3 regions of the Allosaccharopolyspora coralli genome follow, and region 2 is predicted to be linked to each of the others. Evidence: riboswitches for the same ligand, from Rfam matches in the RefSeq annotation. Region 2 holds a riboswitch; each other region holds the start of a gene.
What was found. A riboswitch is a leader RNA that binds a small molecule or an ion and turns the genes downstream of it on or off. The one in region 2 is predicted to bind thiamine pyrophosphate.
Positions count from the first base shown of each region.

Region 1: linked by a shared signal. The riboswitch ahead of thiO (glycine oxidase ThiO) and the one ahead of thiM (hydroxyethylthiazole kinase) in region 2 are both predicted to bind thiamine pyrophosphate.
Region 3: linked by a shared signal. The riboswitch ahead of GIY23_RS04165 (thiamine ABC transporter substrate-binding protein) and the one ahead of thiM (hydroxyethylthiazole kinase) in region 2 are both predicted to bind thiamine pyrophosphate.

Region 1 covers NZ_CP045929.1:446,324-453,203, forward strand. The annotation lists gene GIY23_RS02130 (S1 family peptidase) at 163-1,278, shown strand; gene thiE (thiamine phosphate synthase) at 1,510-2,181, opposite strand; TPP riboswitch at 2,274-2,382, shown strand; gene thiO (glycine oxidase ThiO) at 2,374-3,444, shown strand; gene thiS (sulfur carrier protein ThiS) at 3,441-3,641, shown strand; gene thiG (thiazole synthase) at 3,643-4,419, shown strand; gene GIY23_RS02155 (FUSC family protein) at 4,681-6,663, opposite strand; gene thiD (bifunctional hydroxymethylpyrimidine kinase/phosphomethylpyrimidine kinase) at 6,820-6,880, opposite strand, start outside.
Region 2 covers NZ_CP045929.1:1,210,789-1,217,668, reverse strand. The annotation lists gene GIY23_RS05800 (polysaccharide pyruvyl transferase family protein) at 1-710, shown strand, start outside; gene tenA (thiaminase II) at 698-1,417, opposite strand; gene thiD (bifunctional hydroxymethylpyrimidine kinase/phosphomethylpyrimidine kinase) at 1,447-2,244, opposite strand; gene thiE (thiamine phosphate synthase) at 2,241-2,855, opposite strand; gene thiM (hydroxyethylthiazole kinase) at 2,852-3,628, opposite strand; TPP riboswitch at 3,622-3,722, opposite strand; gene GIY23_RS05775 (hydroxyacid-oxoacid transhydrogenase) at 3,897-5,171, opposite strand; gene GIY23_RS05770 (hypothetical protein) at 5,378-6,112, shown strand; gene GIY23_RS05765 (hypothetical protein) at 6,529-6,726, shown strand; gene GIY23_RS05760 (AMP-binding protein) at 6,797-6,880, shown strand, end outside.
Region 3 covers NZ_CP045929.1:866,401-873,280, forward strand. The annotation lists gene GIY23_RS04135 (8-amino-7-oxononanoate synthase) at 1-738, opposite strand, end outside; gene GIY23_RS04140 (adenosylmethionine--8-amino-7-oxononanoate transaminase) at 862-2,190, shown strand; gene bioD (dethiobiotin synthase) at 2,187-2,894, shown strand; gene GIY23_RS04150 (FAD-dependent oxidoreductase) at 2,925-3,890, shown strand; gene GIY23_RS04155 (pentapeptide repeat-containing protein) at 3,891-4,694, opposite strand; gene GIY23_RS04160 (4a-hydroxytetrahydrobiopterin dehydratase) at 4,918-5,217, opposite strand; TPP riboswitch at 5,293-5,400, shown strand; gene GIY23_RS04165 (thiamine ABC transporter substrate-binding protein) at 5,439-6,497, shown strand; gene GIY23_RS04170 (ABC transporter permease) at 6,473-6,880, shown strand, end outside.

The DNA of each region.
Region 1 (6,880 bases), 760 kb from region 2:
TCGGTCGGAGGTCGGCTCGGGCGCGAGCGATCGGCTCCGGACCAGGTCACGACCGTCCGGTGTCGGAAATGCGCCAAAACGAACCTGTGTTCGGAATCACAGGTGATGATGCTGTCTACCGCTTGGGATGGAGGGCCATCCCGACCGAAGTAGGGAGACAGCATGAGGCGCAGACTCGCGGCCCGCCTGGCCGGATCGGTATTTCTGGCGGCGGGCGTCGTAGGGGCGTTCACCGTGCCCGCGACAGCGAACCCCACCGAGACCATGCCGCAGGGCGCGCTCGACGCCATGCAGCGAGACCTCGGCCTCACCGCCGACCAGGCCGAACAGCGCATCGCCCAGGAAGCCGTCGCGAACGACGCCTTCGCGACACTGAGTTCCTCGCTCGGACAGACCTACGGCGGGTCCCACTTCGACGCCGCGACGGGCAAGCTCGTCGTGGGGGTCACCGACCAGTCGGCGTTCGACCAGGTCCGCGCGGCCGACGCCACTCCCGTCCTCGTCGACGACAGCGAACGGCACCTCAACGCGACCGCCGACGCGCTCTCCGCCGCGGCCGACCGTCAGCCCGAGGGCGTCACCGGCTGGTACGTCGACCCCGCCAGCAACCAGGTCGTGCTCACCACCGCGTTCGGTACCGCCGCCGACGCCGCAGGCTTCGTCGAGTCCTCCGACGCGGACGCCACCTCCGTCGACGTCGTCGAGTCCGCCGAGCAGCCGCGCCTGCTGGAGGACGTGATCGGCGGCAACCCCTACTTCATCGGGAGCGGATCCCGGTGCTCGATCGGGTTCTCCGTCGAAGGCGGTTTCGTGACCGCGGGACACTGCGGTTCGACGGGTGATTCGACCTCGCAGCCCAGCGGCACCTTCGCCGGATCCTCGTTCCCCGGCGACGACCACGGCTACGTCGAGGTCAGCTCCGCGACCCCGGTTGGTCAGGTGAACGACTACTCCGGCGGCACCGTCGCCGTCGCCGGTTCGCAGGAATCCGCGGTCGGCTCCTCGGTCTGCCGTTCCGGTTCCACCACCGGCTGGTACTGCGGCACGATCGAGGCCACCAACCAGAGCGTCAGCTACCCGCAGGGCACGGTGAACGGCCTCGTCCGCACCGACGTCTGCGCCGAACCCGGCGACTCCGGCGGCTCGTTCATCTCCGGCGACCAGGCCCAGGGCATGACCTCGGGCGGGTCGGGGAACTGCAGCCTCGGTGGCACCACGTACTACCAGCCCGTCAACGAGGCGCTGGACGTCTACGGCCTCACCCTGGTCACCGGCTGACGACCGGGTGAGAGGTCGCGTGGGTTGATCTGCGCGGGTGGTTCCGTGGCGGAACCTCAGCGCCCTCCTCGCTGCGGGATCGGTTTCTCGAGTAGCGGCCTACGCTACGAAACCGCTGTCCTCGCGAGGAGGGCGCTGAGAACCCGCGGGCGGCTGGGCTGCGTACGTGGTTACTGCGCAGCGGCTCCGCCGCTGACGAGACACGATGACAGCTCATTCGACCAGGAGTTCTCAGGACAGAGCGGCGCGTAGGGCTTCAGCAGCCGCAGCCGGGTCCTCGGCTTCGGTGATTGCGCGGACGACGACCGCGCGCTGCGCGCCCGCCTCCCGCGCCTCGCTCACGGTGTCCAGATCGATCCCGCCGATCGCGAACCACGGTCGGCCGTGGCCGGAGTGCTCGGCGGCGTGGCGCACCAGGTCGAGTCCGGCCGCGGGACGGCCCGGTTTCGTCGGGGTCGTCCACACCGGACCCGCGCAGAAATAGTCCACACCGGACTCCGTGGCCGCCGAGTCGGCTTGCGCCACGTCGTGCGTCGAACGGCCCACGACGATCCGATCTCCCACGACGCGCCGGGCGAGCCCCACCGGCAGGTCGTCCTGCCCCAGGTGCAGGACGTCCGCTTCGACGGCCAGCGCGAGGTCGGCGCGGTCGTTGACCGAGAGCAGCTTGTCGTGCCGCACACACGCCTCCGCCAGCACCTCCAGCGCGGCGAGTTCGTGGCGCGCCTCCAGCGGCGCCCCGTGCGGCGACTTGTCCCGCAGTTGAATGATGTCCACGCCGCCCGCGAGTGCCGCGTCGGCGAACTCGGCGAGATCGCCCCGCTCGGTCCGTGCGTCCGTGCACAGATACAGCCGGGCGTCGTCGAGGCGGGCGCGAATTCCGTGACCGTCCAGTCCTGGCATGGTCCACAGCCTAGGACCACTCGTGCGCTCGAACCGGTGGCGGTGGGTCACACCGAAGGCTGACGGACGTGCTCCCGGTCGGTACGGTGAGAAGTGGTCCGCACGGGAGTCCGGAGGAACCGGACTGAGAGGGGGCTCACCGCCCCGACCGTCGAACCTGATCCGGGTGATGCCGGCGCAGGGAGCAGGGAAGTGTCGCAGCAACGTTCGCACCGGGTCGCCGTCGTCGGCGGTGGCGTCGTCGGCCTGTCCGTGGCCTGGCGCGCCGCCTCGTCGGGGTCTCGCGTTCGCCTGGTCGACCCGGCCGTGGGCTCCGGCGCGTCGTGGGTCGCGGGCGGCATGCTCGCGCCGATCGCCGAAGCCTGGCCCGGGGAAGAAGAGCTGCTCACGCTCGGTGCCGATTCGCTCGCCCGGTGGCCCGCCTTCGCCGAGGACCTCGCCGCGGACTCCGGTCGCCCGTCAGGGCTTCGCCGCGACGGCACCCTCGTCGTCGGTGTCGACAGCGCCGACCGGGCGGAACTCACGCGCCTCGAAGAACACCTGTCGTCGGTTGGGCGCACCGTCACGCGGCATCCGGGCCGTGAGCTTCGCCGACTCGAACCCGCGCTCGGTCCGGCGGTCCGGGCGGGCCTCGAGGTTCCCGGCGACCTCGCCGTGGACAATCGCGTGACGCTCGCCGCGCTGCGGGACGCGTGCCGGGCACGCGGCGTCGAGTTCGTCGCCGAATCGGCCCGCGCCGTCTCACCCGGCACGGTCGAACTCAACGAAGGGTCGCTGACCTGCGACGTCGCCGTCATCGCGTGCGGTGCGCACTCCGGCTCGCTGCATCCGAAACTCGACGGCAGGCTCCGGCCCGTCAAAGGCGAGATCCTGCGGCTCCGGCACCGGGGCAGCGCCCTGCCGCCGCCGCGCCGCACCATCCGGGGTCCCGTGCACGGCAGGCAGGTGTACCTGGTGCCGCGCGACGACGGGATCGTCGTCGGCGCCACCCAGTACGAAGTGGGGTTCGACACCGATGTCACCGCAGGCGGTGTCCGGGACCTGCTCGCCGACGCCGAGCAGCTCGTGCCCGGCCTCAGCGAGTACGCCGTCGACGAGGTCACCGCGGGCTTGCGCCCCGGCACCGACGACAATCTGCCGATCGTCGAGACCCTCGAGCCCGGCGTCGTCGCCACCACCGGCCACCACCGCAACGGGTACCTGCTCGCGCCGCTGACCGCCGAGACGGCGGTCGAGCTGCTGCAGGACGGAGGACGCACATGACCATCACCATCAACGGCGCCGACCACGGCGTCGAGGCGGACAGCAGCCTCGCGACGATCCTCGCCGCGTACGGCGTCGCCGAGAAGGGCGTGGCCGTCGCGGTCGACGGAGCCGTCGTCCCGCGCGCGTCGTGGCAGGACACGATCGTGCCCGACGGTGCCGCCGTCGAAGTACTCACCGCCGTGCAGGGAGGATGACGTGACCGGCATCGATCCGACCGAACCGCTGGTGATCGCCGGCCGGAAGTTCGACTCGCGGCTCATCACCGGCACCGGCGGGGCGTCGAACCTCGCCGTGCTCGAACGAGCGCTGGTCGCCTCCGGCACCGAACTGACGACCGTGGCGATGCGCCGCTCCGACGCCGAGGGCCGCAGCGGGGTGCTCGACCTGCTCGGACGACTCGGCATCGACGTTCTGCCCAACACCGCAGGCTGCCGGAGCGCCGCCGAAGCCGTCCTGACCGCGCGGCTCGCACGGGAAGCGCTCGAGACGAACTGGGTGAAGCTCGAGGTCGTCGCCGACGACGACACTCTCCTACCGGACCCGGCGGAGCTACTCGACGCCGCCGAACAACTCGTCGACGACGGGTTCGTCGTGCTCGCCTACACCAACGACGATCCGGTGCTGGCGCGGAAACTGGAGGAGATCGGGTGTGCCGCGGTCATGCCGCTCGGCTCGCCGATCGGGACCGGTCTCGGGATCCGCAACCCGCACAACATCGAGATGATCGTGTCCCGGGCGTCGGTGCCGATCGTGCTCGACGCCGGGATCGGCACCGCCTCCGACGCGGCACTGGCGATGGAACTCGGCTGCGACGCTGTGCTGCTGGCGACGGCGGTGACCAGGGCGAACGACCCGGAACGGATGGCTACCGCGATGCGTTCCGCCGTGCACGCCGGCCACCTCGCCGCGCACGCGGGCCGCATCCCGCAACGCTTCTGGGCCCACGCCTCCAGCCCCGACCGCGACACCTGACCCACCCACTCCCACACCTTGTGGACAAAGTCCGCTCTAAGCTCAGCGTTGTGCGGCCTGCGGTCGGGCATAGGGCGTCGACGGTTTCCCTTCCGCCTACGCAGACCGGCCACCGGCGGGTTCTCATCTCGTGGCTGGCGAGGACAGCGTCGACGTGGTGTAGGTGGCTACTCGATGTCGGCGATCCCGCAGCCAGCCGCGAGGTGAGGTTCCGCTACGGAACCGCCAACGCAGATCACCCCGCGACCCTCTCAAGACCACCTATCGGATGCGGTGGCGTTCGGGGCGGACGAAGGAAACGGTGTAGCTCTTCCACGGGTCGTCGTGGCCGAGGGCCCGGTCGATGGCCCCTCGCGCGTGCAACGCGTTCTCCAGCATCGAACTCGCCAACAGCTCGGTCGCCGGGGCGCTGCCCGTCGGCACGTCCGGAATACGCGCCTCGTGCTTGCCGCCGAGCAACGCGTCCACCGCCTGCAACGCCGGGGTCGCCACGGCGCGCTCCTTCTCCGGCCGGAACGCGAGCGAGGCCACGTCCTGGCGCAGCGCGTCGAGCGCGATCGCCGCATCCCGCGTCGCTTCCCGATCCTCGGTCTCCGCGGCCGTGCCGTCGATCAACGCAGGCATCCCGAGCAAGTCCTGGGTACGGCGCAGCGCGAGGACGTGCGCGGACTGGAGCGCCTCGCGCAGGTCCGCGCCCCTGCCGGCGGCACGAACGCTGCGCAGCAACTCCGAGACCGCCCACACCGTCGAGCGCACCGAGCCGCGGACGTTCGGCACCACGCTGCCCGGCAGCACCAGGTAGCTCACGTAGCCGACGATGAGCGCGATCGCCGCGCCGACCGCCGTGTTCCCCGCGAAACTGATCGCCACGTTCGCCAGCGGCCGTCCGAGTTCCATCGCCTGATGGACGACGGTCACGGTGATCAGGGCGCCGAGCAGCACCTGATAGTCCGAGCGCATCCGGTCGGCGCGCAGCATCATGCCCATGATCACCAGCGGAACGAACAGGAACGTTCCCGGTACGAGCGTGATCACGACAGCGAGAGCGACGACCCCGAGCACGGCGCCGCCGGTGCGTTCCAGCGCGCCCGTCATGCTGTCGCGGGCGGCGGGTTGCAGCACCACGTACAGACCGAGCAGCAGTGTCGAGGCCGACGGGTCGCTGAGCAGCAACACGATCACCATGCCGGCGCCGACCGCGAGGGTGCAGCGCAGCGCGTGCCGGAACAGCGACGAGCGCAACGACAGGTGTGCCTTGGCCGCGCCTTTCGCGCGTTCCCACCGGCCGATCCGCGCTTCGGGGGTCGCGGAGATCTCGGACCGTTCCTGCACGGCCGCGCGGATCCGGTCGAGGCCCTGGTTGATGCCGCGCACCGCGGTCGGCAGCTCCTGGCGGCCGCCCTCCAGCACCGCGGCCGCCGGATCACGTCGCGCCTCGGGCGGGAGCCCGGTGCACGCCTTGGCCCGGACGGAGACGGCGAGTTCGGAGGCGATCCGGTCCGCCTCGGCGACGATCCGGCGCAGTTGTTCGGCCTCGGCGCGGTCGGCCCGTCCGGCCTGCGCGAGCAGCGTCTCCCGTGCCGCGCGGAAACGGGACGCCCCGGCGAGCACCTGACCGAGCCAGGTGGCCGCGCCGTCGTTGCGCCACGCCGTCGCGGCGCGCTCGACCACGCCCGGGCCGGGCTCGGTCAGTGTCAGCGCCACCGCGTTCCTGGTCCAGCGGGTGGGGTCGCTCAACCCGATGATCACACGCAACGCGAGGGCGAACAGTGCGCCTGCCCCCGCGGCCGCGAACAGCAGGGCGGCTGGTTGGTCCGTGCCGATCCCGGTCGTCGTGGACACGAGGGTCGCGGCGGCGAAGGTCTGGCCGACGAGCCGGTAGTGCTCACCGAGCGCGGGCAGCATCCCCGCGCCGAACACGACCGCCGCGACGAGCAGGCCCGCCAGGACGGGCACCGACCGCAGCAAGGGGCCGACCGCCATCACCAGCGTCACGGCGGGCACGAACCACGCGAACCGGTGCAGGTCGGCGCGCAGCGACTGCCCACCCGCGCCGACGAGAGCGAACACCGCGGTCAGACCGGCGACCAGGCCGAGCGTGCGGAGGTCGAAGACCCACCCGGCGACGGTGGCGGCCACGGCCGCGACGACCACCATGGTCGTGTACTGGTGCTGGCGCGGATCGGGCGCGCCCGTCCGGGTGGCCAATCGGCGATACACGTCTTTCATCAGCGATACAGCCACGGGTTCGATCATCCCTGATCCGGTCAGTGGTTCGACAGCAGCCGCAGCCTGCGGTGTCGAGGGTCCACTCGACCGGGCTACGCGGCCTTCGTGCAGTGTGTCGGGCCGAGGCCCTGTCGGGTTACCGGCGCGGGATGGAAGTCACCCCACCGGTGGTCAGATCGAGCGCGAGCTCACCCGCCAGAAGGTCGAGACCGGGCCGACGCCGGCGCCGAGC
Region 2 (6,880 bases):
TCCGCCGCTCCGGCGGGCGCGCGGTGATGACCGGGCAGGGGCTGTGGCCGGTGGCCGACGAAGCCCGCTCGCTGGTCCGCAACCTCGCGGCACAGTTCGAACTCGTGGACGTGCGCGACGAGCCGTCGGCCGAACTGATCGGCTCGCCGCACGTGCACTGCACCGGCGACGACATGTTCTTCGGCGTGAGCCCCGCGCTGTACCGCGACGACGACCTGCGCGACGTGATGGTGTGCGTCCAGTCGGACATGCTCGAGGTGACGGTCCCGTCGCTGGCGGGGTTCGTGCTGGACACGCTGCGTTCCTGGGGTGTGGGCCCGGACCGGGTCGGCTTCGTTGAGGGCATCCCCCGCGTGGACCGGGAAGTCTTCGCTCTCATCGAGCACGACCTGCCCGGCGCCCGCTTCTACCCGTTCTCCGAGATCATGGACCGCGGGTTGCCCGCGGCGGCCGGGCAACGCTGGATCTCCTCGCGGTTCCACGTGCACCTGATGGCCGCCGCCGCAGGAGCACCGGGCGTCGCGGTCTCGGTGAGCTCCGGGTACTACGCGAACAAGCACCGGTCCCTCGTCGAGCGGGGCTCCGGATGGACGCTCAACGAGGACCTGTCGCTGCCCGACGTGCCGACCTCCGGTGGTTTCGCACCCGCGACCCTCGACGACCTGCGCTCGCTCAAGTCCGCGCTGGCGGACAAGATCTACGGACGCTGACCGACCCACTGCACGGTCGGCCACTGCTCGAGTGTCCACGCACTGTTCCAGAACATCCACTCGTACTCGGTGGAACGCACGAACGCCGCTGTCATGCGCTCGCGGGTCTCGGGGGTGCTCGCGGCGGCAGCCTTGTCGGTGAGGTCGCGGGCGGCGAGCACGGCGTCGGCGAACTCGTCGTCGGCGTAGGTCTCGATCCACTTCCGGTACGGATGGTCGGTGAGGTCGCCTGCAGTGTCGAGAATGGTGCTGCCGACGTGCTGATACACCCAGAAGCACGGCAACACGGAGGCGAGCAGGACGGGGTACTCGTCGGTGAACGCACTCGCGCGCAGGAAGGACGTGTAGGCCAGACACGAGGGAGAGGTGACGGTTCCCTCCACTTCGGACTCGGCGAGCCCGAACTCCTCGACGTAGCCGGCGTGCAGTCGGCGTTCCTCGACGAGCGCCCCGTGTGCGCTGCCGGTGAGCACCGCCGCGTCCTCGGGGTCGGTCGCCTTCGTCGAGGCGGCGGCCAGTGCCTGCGCGAAACCGACGAGATACCGCCCGTCCTGCACGATGTAGAACACGAAGCGCTCGCGGTCGAGTGAGCCCTGGGTGAGAGCCATGTTGAACGGGTGACGCACGATCGCTTCACGCAGCGCCTTCGTCGTATCCCATGCTTGCTCGCAGAATCCGCCCGGGGACGGCGCCGGCAGCGTGCTCATCCTGTGTCCTTTCGTGCTCTGTTCGGGGGTCACCACCATTGGTGGAAATGGTGGACGGGGCCGTGGCCACGTCCGACGTCGAGCCGTTCGGCGGCGCGCAACGCGGCGGTCAGGTAGTCCTTGGACTCGCGCACCGCCGTCGACCAGTCGGGACGTTGCGGGCGCAGCGCGGCGATCGCGGCCGCGAGCGTGCATCCGGTCCCGTGGTCGTTGGTGGTCGTCACGCGCGGGGCGTCGAGCAGCTGCACGCCACCGTCCGCGCTCAAAAGGTCCACACTGGATTCTCCTTCGAGGTGCCCGCCTTTGAGCAGGACTCGTTTGACGCCGAGCCCGACGAGCCGTTCGGCCTGAGCGCCCATCGCGTCGGCGTCACGGACTTCCTGCTCCCCCAACAGGTCCGCGGCTTCCGGCAGGTTGGGCGTCACGAAGTCGACACGCCGGAGCAGTTCCTCACGCAGGACCTCGACGGCGTCGGGGGCGAGCAACCGGTCGCCGCTCTTGGCGACCATGACCGGGTCGAGCACCACGTTCGGCGGACGGTAGCGGTCGAGGACGGCGACCACGGCGCGGATCACGTCCGCGTTGGCCAGCATCCCGATCTTCACCGCGTCGACGCGCACGTCGTCGAGCAGGGTCACGAGCTGGGACGTGACGAACTCGGGCGGGAGTTCGTGCACTTCGGCGACGCCGGTGGTGGTCTGCGCGACCAGCGCGGTCATCACGGACATGCCGTACGCACCGTTCGCGGAGAACGTCTTGAGGTCGGCCTGCACGCCCGCTCCCCCGCTGGGGTCGGTTCCGGCGATGCTCAGCACGTTGGGGATCACTGGTGCACCTTTCGCAGGGTGGCCGCGGCGGAGCGCGGGTCGTCGGCGGCGCAGATCTCGGAGACCACGCACAGCCCGGCCACACCGGTCGCGGCGATCTCGGCCGCGTTGTCCGCGTGCACGCCGCCGATGGCGACGCAGGGCAGGATCGTGCGCGCTGTCAGGTCGCGGAGTCCGTCGAGGCCGAGCGCGTCCGCGGCATCGGATTTCGTCGGTGTCGCCACGACCGGGCCGACGCCCAGGTAGTCGACCTCGGGCGGAACCGCCTCGACTTCCTCCGATGTGGACACCGAATGGCCGAGCACCCGCTGTTGCCCGAGCACCGCCCGTGCCGCCTCGACAGGCAGGTCGGACTGGCCGAGGTGGACACCGTCGGCCCCGGCGGCGAGTGCGACATCGAGCCGGTCGTTGACCAGCAACGGAACACCGGTACCCCGCAACGCCTCGTGCACCGACACCACCAGTTCGTACAGCTCCCGCCCGGTGGCGGCGGGGTCACGGACCTGCACGACCGTGACCCCGCCGTCGACGGCCTCCCGCACGGTGCGGACAACCCCTCGGTGCCCGCACAGTGCGGTGTCGGTGACGAGGTACAGACTCCAATCGATCATGCGTCGCCGCCGATCGCGTGCAGCTCGTCGACGAACTCGACGACGAAACTGCCCGGTCCGCGCGCGGCAGCGCCCGCACGCTCGCCCGCTTCCGCGAACACCTGTGAGGCCGTGACCGCGGCGGACAACGGAGCGTCCGGGGTCACCGCGAGCAACGCGGCGGTGCTCGCCCCGAGCGCGCAGCCCATGCCGGTGATCTTCGCCATCAGCGGGTGCCCACCGGGCACCGCGACCGTTTCGGTGCCGTCGGTGACGTAGTCGACCTCGCCGCTGACGGCCACGACACAGCCGTTCTCGCCGGCGAACTTCCGTGCGGTATCGACTGCGGACTCGGAGCCTGCGAGCGATTCGACGCCCTTGCCGGAGCCGCCGTTTCCGGCGAGCGCGAGCACCTCGGCGGCGTTGCCGCGCACCACGGCCGGGCGGGACCGGACCAGGTCGGCCGCCAGTTCGGTGCGGTGTCGCAGAGCGCCGACGGCGACCGGGTCCAGCACCCACGGCGTCCCGGAGTGCTCCGCGCCGCGCACCGCCGCCCGCAGTGCACGGTTCCGCTCCTCGGACAGCGTCCCGAGATTGGCCAGCACCGCACCGGCCACACCGGCGAACTCGGCGGACTCTTCGGCGTTCTCCACCATCGCCGGTGACGCGCCGAGCGCCAGCAGCGCGTTGGCCGAGAACCCGGCGGCGACGATGTTGGTGAGGCAGTGGACGAGCGGCGCCTGCTCCCGCAGTGCGGCCACTTCGCGGGCGAACCCGCGTGCACGATCAGTCACGGTGGTGACGTCCCTCCGCTAGTGCGACCTAGGTCAGGTTCGACGGGTTTTTTCTCAGCCCTGGCCGGACGGCCGGGCACCCCGCGTCACACCGCCAACGTAGCAACTGAGGACGCCGTCGCACACCCTTGAAGGCGTGCGGGTGATCTGAATGGGCGTTCCGTGGCGAGTCTGCGTCGGCTGCGGTAACACGGTCGGCACAGTGCCGTTGATCGCAGCCTCGGAACCCGAGTCCACGTACCGCGCGGACGAGCCGCGTGAACTGCGATTACCAGTTCCGCAGTGAGTCGCGGAAGATCCTCGCGAGATCCTCGGAACCGACCGGGCGCGGCGCCACGCCCAGAAGCCGCTGCTGCTGCATCGCACCGTCCACGAGATCGGGCACGTCGGCTTCGTCGAAGCCGACCTCCGCGATCCCGTTCGGGATGCCGATGTCCTGCATGAGCCGTGTCAGCACGAACGGCAGCTGGTCCCGCGGGTCCTCCTGGACGGGAGCCTTCGGGTCGAGCAGCGCGGCGGCTCGCAGGTGCCGGTCGGCGTCCGTGGGAAAGGTGAACCGGAACGCGGCGGGCGCGGTCAGCGACACCGACTGGCCGTGCGGCACCATCGCCTCGTCCGGATACCCCGCCGGCCGGTAGTCCCGTACCCGCCCGGCGATCGGGTACGCGCACGCGTGCGGCACGTGCACCCCCGCGTTGCCGAACCCCATGCCTGCGAAGGTCGCCGCGAGCATCACGTCCTCCCGGGCGCGCAGCTCACCCCCGACGAGCACTGCTCGTCGGAAACTGCGTGCCAACAACGACAGCGCCTGCTCGGCCCACGAGTCCGACACCGGGTTCGACCCGCAGTAGGCGACCCGGTCCTGCGGCTGCTTGCGTGCGAACGCGGCGTAGGGGCGGGCGGTGTACGACTCCAGAGCGTGACACAGCACGTCCATCCCGGAGGCGGCCGTGACCTCAGGCGACAGCGTCATGGTCACGGTCGGATCGACGACCGCCAGCACCGGGCGCAACGACGGGTGACTGATCCCGGTCTTGACCTTCAGACCGAGGACGTCCATGACACACACCGGGGTGCTTTCCGAACCGGTCCCCGCTGTCGTGGGCACCGCGACGAGCGGTCGCAGCGGCTCGGTGATCTTGCGCCCCTCGCCGATCGGGGGGTTCACGTAGTCCATGAGCGTGCCCGGCTGGGTGGTGAGCAGGTTGACCGCCTTGGCGGTGTCGATCACCGAGCCGCCGCCGACCGCGACGAACGCGTCCCATCCGGTGCCTGCCGACTCAGCGGCCGCGACCAGACTCTCGTCGGTCGGTTCGACGTGGACCTGGTCGAAGAGTTCGGCGTCGAGTCCCTGCGCGGTCAGCTCTCCGACGATCCCGGCGGGCACTCCGGTGGCGGCGACACCCGGGTCGGTGATCACGAGAATCCGCCGCGCCTGGAACTGCCCGAGGTCGTGTGCGAGTTCGTCGACGGCACCCGTCCCGAACTTCAGAGGTGGAGCTCCCCAGGTGAACACGGACTCGGGTGCGGTGGTGGCCGCCATCGCTTTCCTCCCACGGACGAATGATCTCGGGCGCTGAGACGAACAGCGTGCTGGCCGACCGGCGGAACTGTCCAGGACTGATCACCCCGCCCACCCGGAGGAGTCCGGGCCGGCGGACGCAAGCCCCACACAGAGCGAGGGATCTCACACCGCGCGTACGGGCTCAGCCGGGGAGAAACAGGTAGCTCAGCTACTACAGTTGAGACATGGACACCTCGACCGACGGCCCCGTCTCCGCCCGCGCGCGATCCGCACACAAGCAGGATCCGGCAGGAGTATGGGCTCCTCTCTCCGGTCTCGCCGACGCCGCCGCCCAGGCCGCGTCGACCGGTTCGGTGGCGATCAGCCGTGGCTTCGACCGCACCAGCAGGGTGCGCGGCAAGGCGTTGCGCGACCTGCTCGTCGAACGCGGGGTGTCGGCCGTGGAGATCACACCCGCCCTCGGTAGCGAGCGCCTGCTCGCAGGCTGCGAGGTCGCGGCCGTGGTCAACCTCGTCGGCGACGGCTCGTGGCAGCCGCACCGGCTCGCCGCGAAGTTGCGCGCCCCGTTGTTCGTTCCCGGCGAGCGGACCGCGACGCTGGCGGGCGAGTCGGAGCGCGACGTCATCGGCGTCACCGCCGCCTCGTCGGGCGAGCGCGACGTCGCCCTGACCCGACTCGCGGTGCTCGCCGAAACCACCGACGGCAAGCTCGAGGTCACGCGGAACGGCGAAACCGTCACGATCGAGGGCGGCCGGGTCGAGGTCACGCTGCACGAGGGATCGCTCGACGTGCACCTCAACGGCGTCGGGGTCGAGGAGACCTTCGCGGCCACCGAGATCGGCATCAGCACCGCGGGCACCCCGCACCGGTTCATCCGCGACGAGCTGCCGATCGCCGACTTCGAGGGTGCGCTCACCGTGGCCACCGAGCCCGTCGGGCTGCGCGTCCGCGCCGCCTGACCCACCTCGTCCCGAGAACTGCTGTCAGAGGGTGTTGGTCGGTGGTTCCGTAGCGGAGCCTCAGCGCCCTCCTCGCTGCGGGATCGCTTTCTCGAGTAGCCACCTACGCAACGAAACCGCTGTCCTTTCGAAGAGGACGCTGAGAACCCGCCGATGGTCCGCCTGCGTACGTGGTTGATCAACGGCTCCGCGGCTGACACGACACGACGACAGGTCATCCCCCGCAGATGGTTGCCGGATTGATCTGCCTTGGTGGCTCCGTGGCCGGTCTGGGTAGGCGGAGAGCAGACCCCTCGGCACGCCGTTGTCGCGGTCGCGAAGCCACGAAAACGGACCCGGCATGACCGCGCGCCCCGGTCTCGGCCATGATCGAGTTCGTCGGCTGTCGCGAGCATGTGTCGGGAGGACGAACCGTCGTGACCGGGAACGCTTGGCAGGTGCAGTGTCGTGACCTCACGGGCAAACGCCGCGAGGTCACGGTGTCGGTGGACGACGGCAGCATCGTCGTGGTCGTGCCACCCGGCGAGACGGCGGTGCTGTCCCCGATGGAGGTCGGGCGGTTACGGGCCGCGTTGCGCGAGGCCGCGGTGACGTCGGCCGAAAGTGACTCCTGACGCGTACGGCTTCCCGAACCGGGCGGGACCGGTGCAGGATCGAGACGTCGATGCCGTCGAGAGGTGAGCCGTGCCCGTCCTCGAGCGCCTGACCGACCTCGCCGATCGTGTGCTGCCCGGGGCATTCACCGCACTCGTGCTCGCCCGGCGCGGC
Region 3 (6,880 bases), 340 kb from region 2:
CAGCGCCTTCGACAACGTTGCGGTGGCCACCACGTCGCCGGCGCCACCCAGGTCGAGGGCAGGAAGTGCCCCACCGGGCGACAGCACCCCGAGACCGTGTGCGTCGTCGACGAGGAGCCCCGCTCCGTGTGCCCGGCACACAGCGTGCAGTTTGCACAGGGGCGCGCTGTCGCCGTCGACGGAGAACACCGACTCGGTGAGCACCATCGCCGGGCCGCCGTGCGCGGCGAGAGCGGCGTCGACGGCCGTCGGGCTGCCGTGATCGACCACCACCGTCCGGCTGCGAGCGAGACGGCAACCGTCGATCAGCGACGCGTGATCGTGGCGATCGGAGACGATCAGCGTGTCCGGTCCGGTCAGCGCCGTCACCGCGGCGAGATTCGCGGCGTAACCGGACGAGAACACCAAGGCGGCCTCGACACCGCAGGCGTCGGCGAGTTCGACCTCCAACTCCCGGTGCAGCGCCGTCGTTCCGGTGACCAAGCGTGAGCCCGTCGACCCGGCACCCCATCGCAGTGCGGCGTCGGCCGCGGCGCGACGCACCACCGGGTGCGCGGACAACCCCAGGTAGTCGTTGCTCGCCAGGTCGAGCGACTCGTCGTCGGCCTCCCGTACCCGGACCTCCCGGTCCAGCCCGGCGCGACGCCGTTGCGCCGCCACGTCGTCGACCCAGTCGAACGGCCGATCGGACGAGGACGTCGGGGACGACGGACTCGGAAACTGCGGGGTGAGAGACACGGCGCGCACTCTGGCACGGTCGGCGCGGACCGCGACACTGTCCGGTTCACACAATCGAACCGTCTCGATGTTGTTCGGAACGCCAATGCCTGCGGCGATACCTCCCAGGGCAGGATCTCCGACGTGCCCGACGATCACCCGAACCGCGCAGGCAGGCGCCGGACACCCGGCGAGCTCCTCGACCTCGACCACGACCACGTCTGGCATCCGTACGGGTCGATGCCCGCGAACGACCGGCCCTACCTGATCGAGTCCGCGTCCGGCGTGCGGCTGCGCCTCACCGAGCCCGTCGACGGTGTCGGCGAACTCGTCGACGGCATGTCGTCGTGGTGGGCGGCGATCCACGGCTACGCCCACCCGGTGCTCGACGAGGCGATCCGCGATCAGCTCGGTCGGATGAGCCACGTGATGTTCGGTGGCCTCACCCACGAGCCCGCGATCGACCTCGCCACGCGCCTCGTGGAGATCACCCCGCAGCCGCTGCGGCACGTGTTCCTCGCCGACTCCGGCTCGGTGTCCGTCGAGGTCGCCGTCAAGATGTCCCTGCAGTACTGGCGGTCGCGGGGCCGTGGCGGCAAGCGCCGGATGCTCACCTGGCGTGGTGGCTATCACGGCGACACCTGGCATCCGATGTCGGTGTGCGACCCCGAAGGCGGCATGCACCACCTCTGGGGCGAGTCGCTCGCCGAGCAGGTGTTCGCCGACGCACCGCCGCAAGGCTTCGACACGCCGCCGGAGCAGTCCTATCTGGACCATCTCGACGCGATGCTCTCGCGGCACGCCGAGGAGATCGCGGCGGTCATCGTCGAACCCGTCGTCCAAGGAGCGGGCGGCATGGTCTTCCATCACCCCGGATACCTGCGAGCGCTGCGGGAACTCACCGACGTTCACGACGTGTTGCTGATCTTCGACGAGATCGCCACCGGGTTCGGCCGCACCGGGGAACTCTTCGCCACCGACCACGCCGGGGTCAGCCCGGACGTGCTGTGCCTCGGCAAAGCGCTCACGGGCGGGTATCTCACGATGGCCGCCACCCTGTGCACCGCGCGGGTGGCCGAAGGCATCTCCGACGGCGAGGTGCCGGTCCTCGCGCACGGACCGACGTTCATGGGCAACCCGCTCGCGTCGGCGGCGGGCCTCGCCTCGGTGAACCTGCTGCTCGCACAGGACTGGAAGTCGGAAGTGCGCCGCATCGAGACGGGGTTGCGGGACGGACTCGCCGAAGCCACCGGGCTGCCGGGAGTCGTGGACGTGCGCACGCTCGGCGCGATCGGTGTCGTGGAACTCGACCACGACGTCGACGTCGCGACCGCGACCGACGTCGCCGTGCGGAACGGGGTGTGGCTGCGGCCGTTCCGGCGGATGCTCTACACCATGCCGCCGTACGTGACCGGCGATGACGACCTCGCGATGATCGTGCGGGCGATGCTGGCCGCCGCGCGGGACGCATGAGCGGCGGCGAGGTTCTGGTCGTCACCGGAACGGGAACCGGCGTCGGCAAGACCGTCGTCACCGCGGCTCTCGTGAGCCTTGCGACGTCCGAGCGACGTGTCGCGGTGGTCAAACCGGTGCAGACCGGTGTCGCGGCCGACGAGGACGGCGACCTCGACGAGGTGCGACGGCTGGCCGGACCGGTCACGACCGTCGAGCTCGCGCGCTACCCGGACCCGCTCGCGCCCGCGACCGCCGCGCGGCGCTGCGGACGATCTCCCGTCCGCCCGGTGCGGATCGCCGAGGCCGTACGCGAGGCCACGGACGAGCACGACCTCGTGCTCGTCGAGGGAGCCGGTGGTCTGCTCGTGCACTGTGACGACGACGGCGGCACCCTCGCGGACGTGGCAGCGTTGCTCGACGCTCCCGTCCTCGTCGTGGCCGCCGCAGGGCTGGGGACGCTGAACTCGACGGCACTCACCGTCGAGGCACTGTCCGCACGAGGACTCGGCTGCCCCGGTGTCGTGATCGGCTCGTGGCCGCACGAACCGGACCTCGCGTGCCGCTGCAACCTCGTCGACATGCCGACAGTGACCGGCAGGCCGCTTCTCGGGGCACTGACCGAGAACGCAGGCACGTTCCGCCTGGACGAGTTCCGTGCCCTCGCCCGGGACGGCCTCGCTCCTGAACTCGGTGGACAGTGGGAGCCGGGCGGCGAGTGGTAGGGACGCTGCTCCCGCGCTAGCGTGCGCACCGTGACCACCGCACCGCCCGCCGTGCTCGTCGTCGGCGCCGGAGTCCAGGGACTGACCACGGCCACGGTGCTCGCCGAATCCGGTGTCGACGTCCGGGTGCGCACCGCCGAAGCACCCCGCGACACGACCTCCTCCGTCGCCGCCGCGATGTGGGGCCCGACCTTCCTGCAGCCGACCGAACGAGTCACGGGGTGGACGCTGGATTCGCACGCGGCGTTCACCGCGCTCGCCGACGAGCAGGACACCGGTGTTCGCATCGTGGGCGGCCGCGTCGCCGCACGAATCGACCTCGGTGACGAGATACCCGACGAGGCGCGCGCCGTGTCCGACCTCGCCCCGTGCGCGCCGAGCGACCTACCCGCCGGATTCGTCAGCGGTTACCGGATGTCCGTGCCGCTCATCGACATGCCTGGCTACCTGGAATACCTCGTCGACCGGCTCGTGCGCGCGGGAGGACGTCTGTCGCTGAGTCCGGTGTCGACGCTGCGTGCCGCCACCGAGGACGCGCCGATCGTCGTCAACTGCACCGGTGTCGGGGCACACGAACTCGTCGGTGATCCCCAGGTGCGGCCCGTGCGCGGACAGCACGTGGTGGTGCGCAATCCTGGAATCGAGGAGTACTTCATGGAGGTCGGCCCGGACGATCGCTGGGCGGGGATCTTCCCGCACGGCGAGCGTCTGATCCTCGGTGGCGACGCTCGTGAGCACGACTGGAACCGCGAGTCCGACCCGGTCTCCACGTCCGGGATCCTGCGTCGCTGCGCCGCGATCGACGACCGTCTCGCCGAGCCGGTCGTCCTCGACGTGATGGTGGGCCTGCGACCCGGACGCCCGGCGGTGCGACTGGAAATCGAGGACTACGAGGGAGCGCGGATCGTGCACAACTACGGCCACGGTGGTGGTGGCGTCACGCTCTCGTGGGGCTGCGCCCACGAAGCCGCAGCGCTCGCGGCCGCCGCGCTGTGATCAGCGGCGCCAGTGCGCAGGCCGTGTCAGGGTGTCCGGGATCGTCGTCGCGGCGTTCCCTCGTGCGGCTTCCAGCTGCGGCTGGGTGACGAACAAGCCGGTGTCCAGACGTGCGCCGCGTACGTCGGCCGCTCGCAGGTCCGCGCCGAGCAGATCCGTCCGATACAGGCTCACCTCGCGCAGATCCGCCCCCAGCAGGTAGCTACCGCGCAGGCTCACCCCGCGCAGGTCCGCCCGCCGGAGGTTCCGGCCGATCAGGTCGGCACCGACCCGGTCACGCCCCGAACCACGCGCGCCCGCCCGCGCGGACTCGCTGACTTCGTCCAGCACCGGACGGACCCGCTGGCGGTACGCGGCGATGTCGAAGGCGGCGAGCGTGTCGGCGCCGGCCCTCGTCGCGTCCTCGCAGTCTCGTGCGGCCGTCCGAACCGACTCGCGCAGTGGACCGTCCGGCACCAGCGTATCCGCCTCGGCGAGGTACCAGAGCAGCTCGTGCAGCTGACGCATCAATGCGAACACGGCGAACATCGAGTTCGCGGTCGATGCGTCGTCCCGCCAGGTTCGCCCGCCGAAGGTCACCTGCGTGACGTGCTGGCCCGCTCCGAAGCAGTCGAACACCGCACAGCCCGGGAACCCCTCGTCACGGAGCCGGTCATGGATGCCGCAGCCGCAGTCGGCCAACAGGTTGCGGCACGGTTGCCCGGCGGGCTTGTCAACGGCGAAATCGGCCGAAGCCGCGAACGCGGGCGCGACGCAGCACAAACCCGCGCACGAGCCGCAGTCCGCCCGCAGTTCCCGGCGCATCCGCACCCCTCCGATCGTGGAACACGATCAGGATAAACAGAAGGCCGTGCCTGCGGGGGCTAGCGGAACCTCAGCCCCTCCTCGCCGCGGGATCGATTTCGTGAGAGGGCGTCTCGGAACTGGCATGTGTGCCCGTAGGGCACGCCTCACAGGTGACCAGCCGCGGGGGCTCCGAACTGGCGCGACGGTCCTGGACCACCCACCCAAGTTCCCAGATGCCTGCTTAGGAGCCGGACAAAGTGTCCACGACGCCGTCGATCTCCTGGGCCATCGACACGTCCTTCTGGGTGATGCCGCCCTCCGAGTGCGTGGAGCACGAGAACCGAAGCTCGCGCCACCGGATGTCGATGTCCGGGTGGTGGTCCTCCTGCTCGGCGATCTCGGCGATCCGGTTCACCGCCTGGATCGCCTGCGGGAAAGACGCGAGCTTCGCGGTCCGGACCAGGGCGGTGCCCTCCTGGGTCCAGTCCGACAGGTGGTCGAGGGCTGCCTGGATCTGGTCGTCGTTGAGCAGAGACGTCATGACCTCATGGTGGTACGTGATCGTCGATCGCGCGACCTCCCGTCGGTGGGACGTGCACGCCCGGGCCAGTAGACTGCGCCGCGCCACGGGAGTCCGGTCCGCCGGACTGAGAGGAGGGCACGCCCTCGACCGTCCGCACCTGATCCGGATCATGCCGGCGCAGGGAGGCGAACACGATCAGCCCGGCCAGGGGCTCGCGTGGCGCGACCCCGGGAGGATCGTTGTACCGCTCGTTACCCCGTACCGCTGTTCGTGTCGCCGTCTGCGCCGCCGTGGCCCTGCTCGCCGCGGGATGCTCGCTGGTCGCCGCGCCCACCGCCACCGACGAACGGACGGTCACCGTCGTCGCACACGACTCCTTCGTGCTCGACGAGCAGGTCAAGGCCGATTTCGAGGAACGCAGCGGGATCACTCTCGAGGTCCGGACGGTCGGTGACGCCGGTGCGCTCGCCAACCAGCTCGTGCTGTCGAAGGCCGCACCGCTGGGCGATGTCGCTTACGGCGTGGACTCGACCTTCGCGTCACGGCCGCTCGACGAGGGCGTGTTCGTCCCACACGAGTCGCCCGCGACGCAACGCGGTCCGCAGCGTTATGCGCTCGACCCGCAAGCGCGGCTCACCGCCGTCGATGTCGGAGACGTCTGCGTCAACATCGACCCCGCGTGGTTCGCCGAACGCTCGATTCCGGAACCGCGGACGCTCGCCGACCTCACCGACCCGCGCTACCGCGACCTGTTCGCCGTGCCCGACCCGAAGACCTCCTCACCGGGACTGGCGTTCCTGCTCGCCACCGTCGCGACCTTCGGTGAACCCGGTTGGCAGGACTACTGGACGAAGCTGACCGCCAACGGTGTCGAACTCAGCGCGGGCTGGGAAGAGGCCTACAACCAGGAGTTCTCCGGTTCGGCGGGACAGGGGCCGAAGCCCATCGTGCTCTCCTACGCCTCGTCGCCGGCGGCCGAGGTCGGTGCGGACGGAACTCCGCGCACCCGCGCCCTGCTGGACACCTGTTACCGCCAGGTCGAGTACGCGGGTGTGCTGGACGGAGCGAAGGACCCGCAGGCCGCGGCGGAGGTCATGGACTTCCTGGTGTCCCCGGAGTTCCAGCGGACCGTGCCCGAGCAAATGTACGTGTACCCGACGGTCGAGGGGGTCGCGCTCCCGGACGGCTGGGAACGCGCGGCGCCGCAGCCTGAGCAGCCTGCAGAGCTCCCCGCCGAGCAGGTCGAGCAGAACCGTCAACGCTGGATCGAGCAGTGGCGCGCGCTCGTCCGGGGGTGATCGACCCGCCGAACCGGGTAGGCGGTCACCGGCTGTTCGTGGCGGTGGCCGCGACGAGCGTGCTCGGGTTCCTCGCGGTGTTCTTCGCCTGGCCGGTCGTCGCGATCATCGGCCTCGGCGTCGGCGGCGACCTCCTCGGCACCTTCGCCGAGCCGTCAACGGCGCGACTGGTCGGCTTCACCCTCGGTCAGGCCGCGGCTTCGACCGTGGTGGCGCTGCTCGCCGGGATGCCGTTGGCGTTCGTGCTCGCACGCGTCGCACTGCCCGGTAAAGCGGTGATCCGGGCGCTGGTGACGGTCCCGTTCGTGCTGCCGACGATCGTCGTCGGGATGGCGTTTCGTGCGGTGTTCGACGTCGACGGCGCGGCAAGCAGTGCCGTGGCG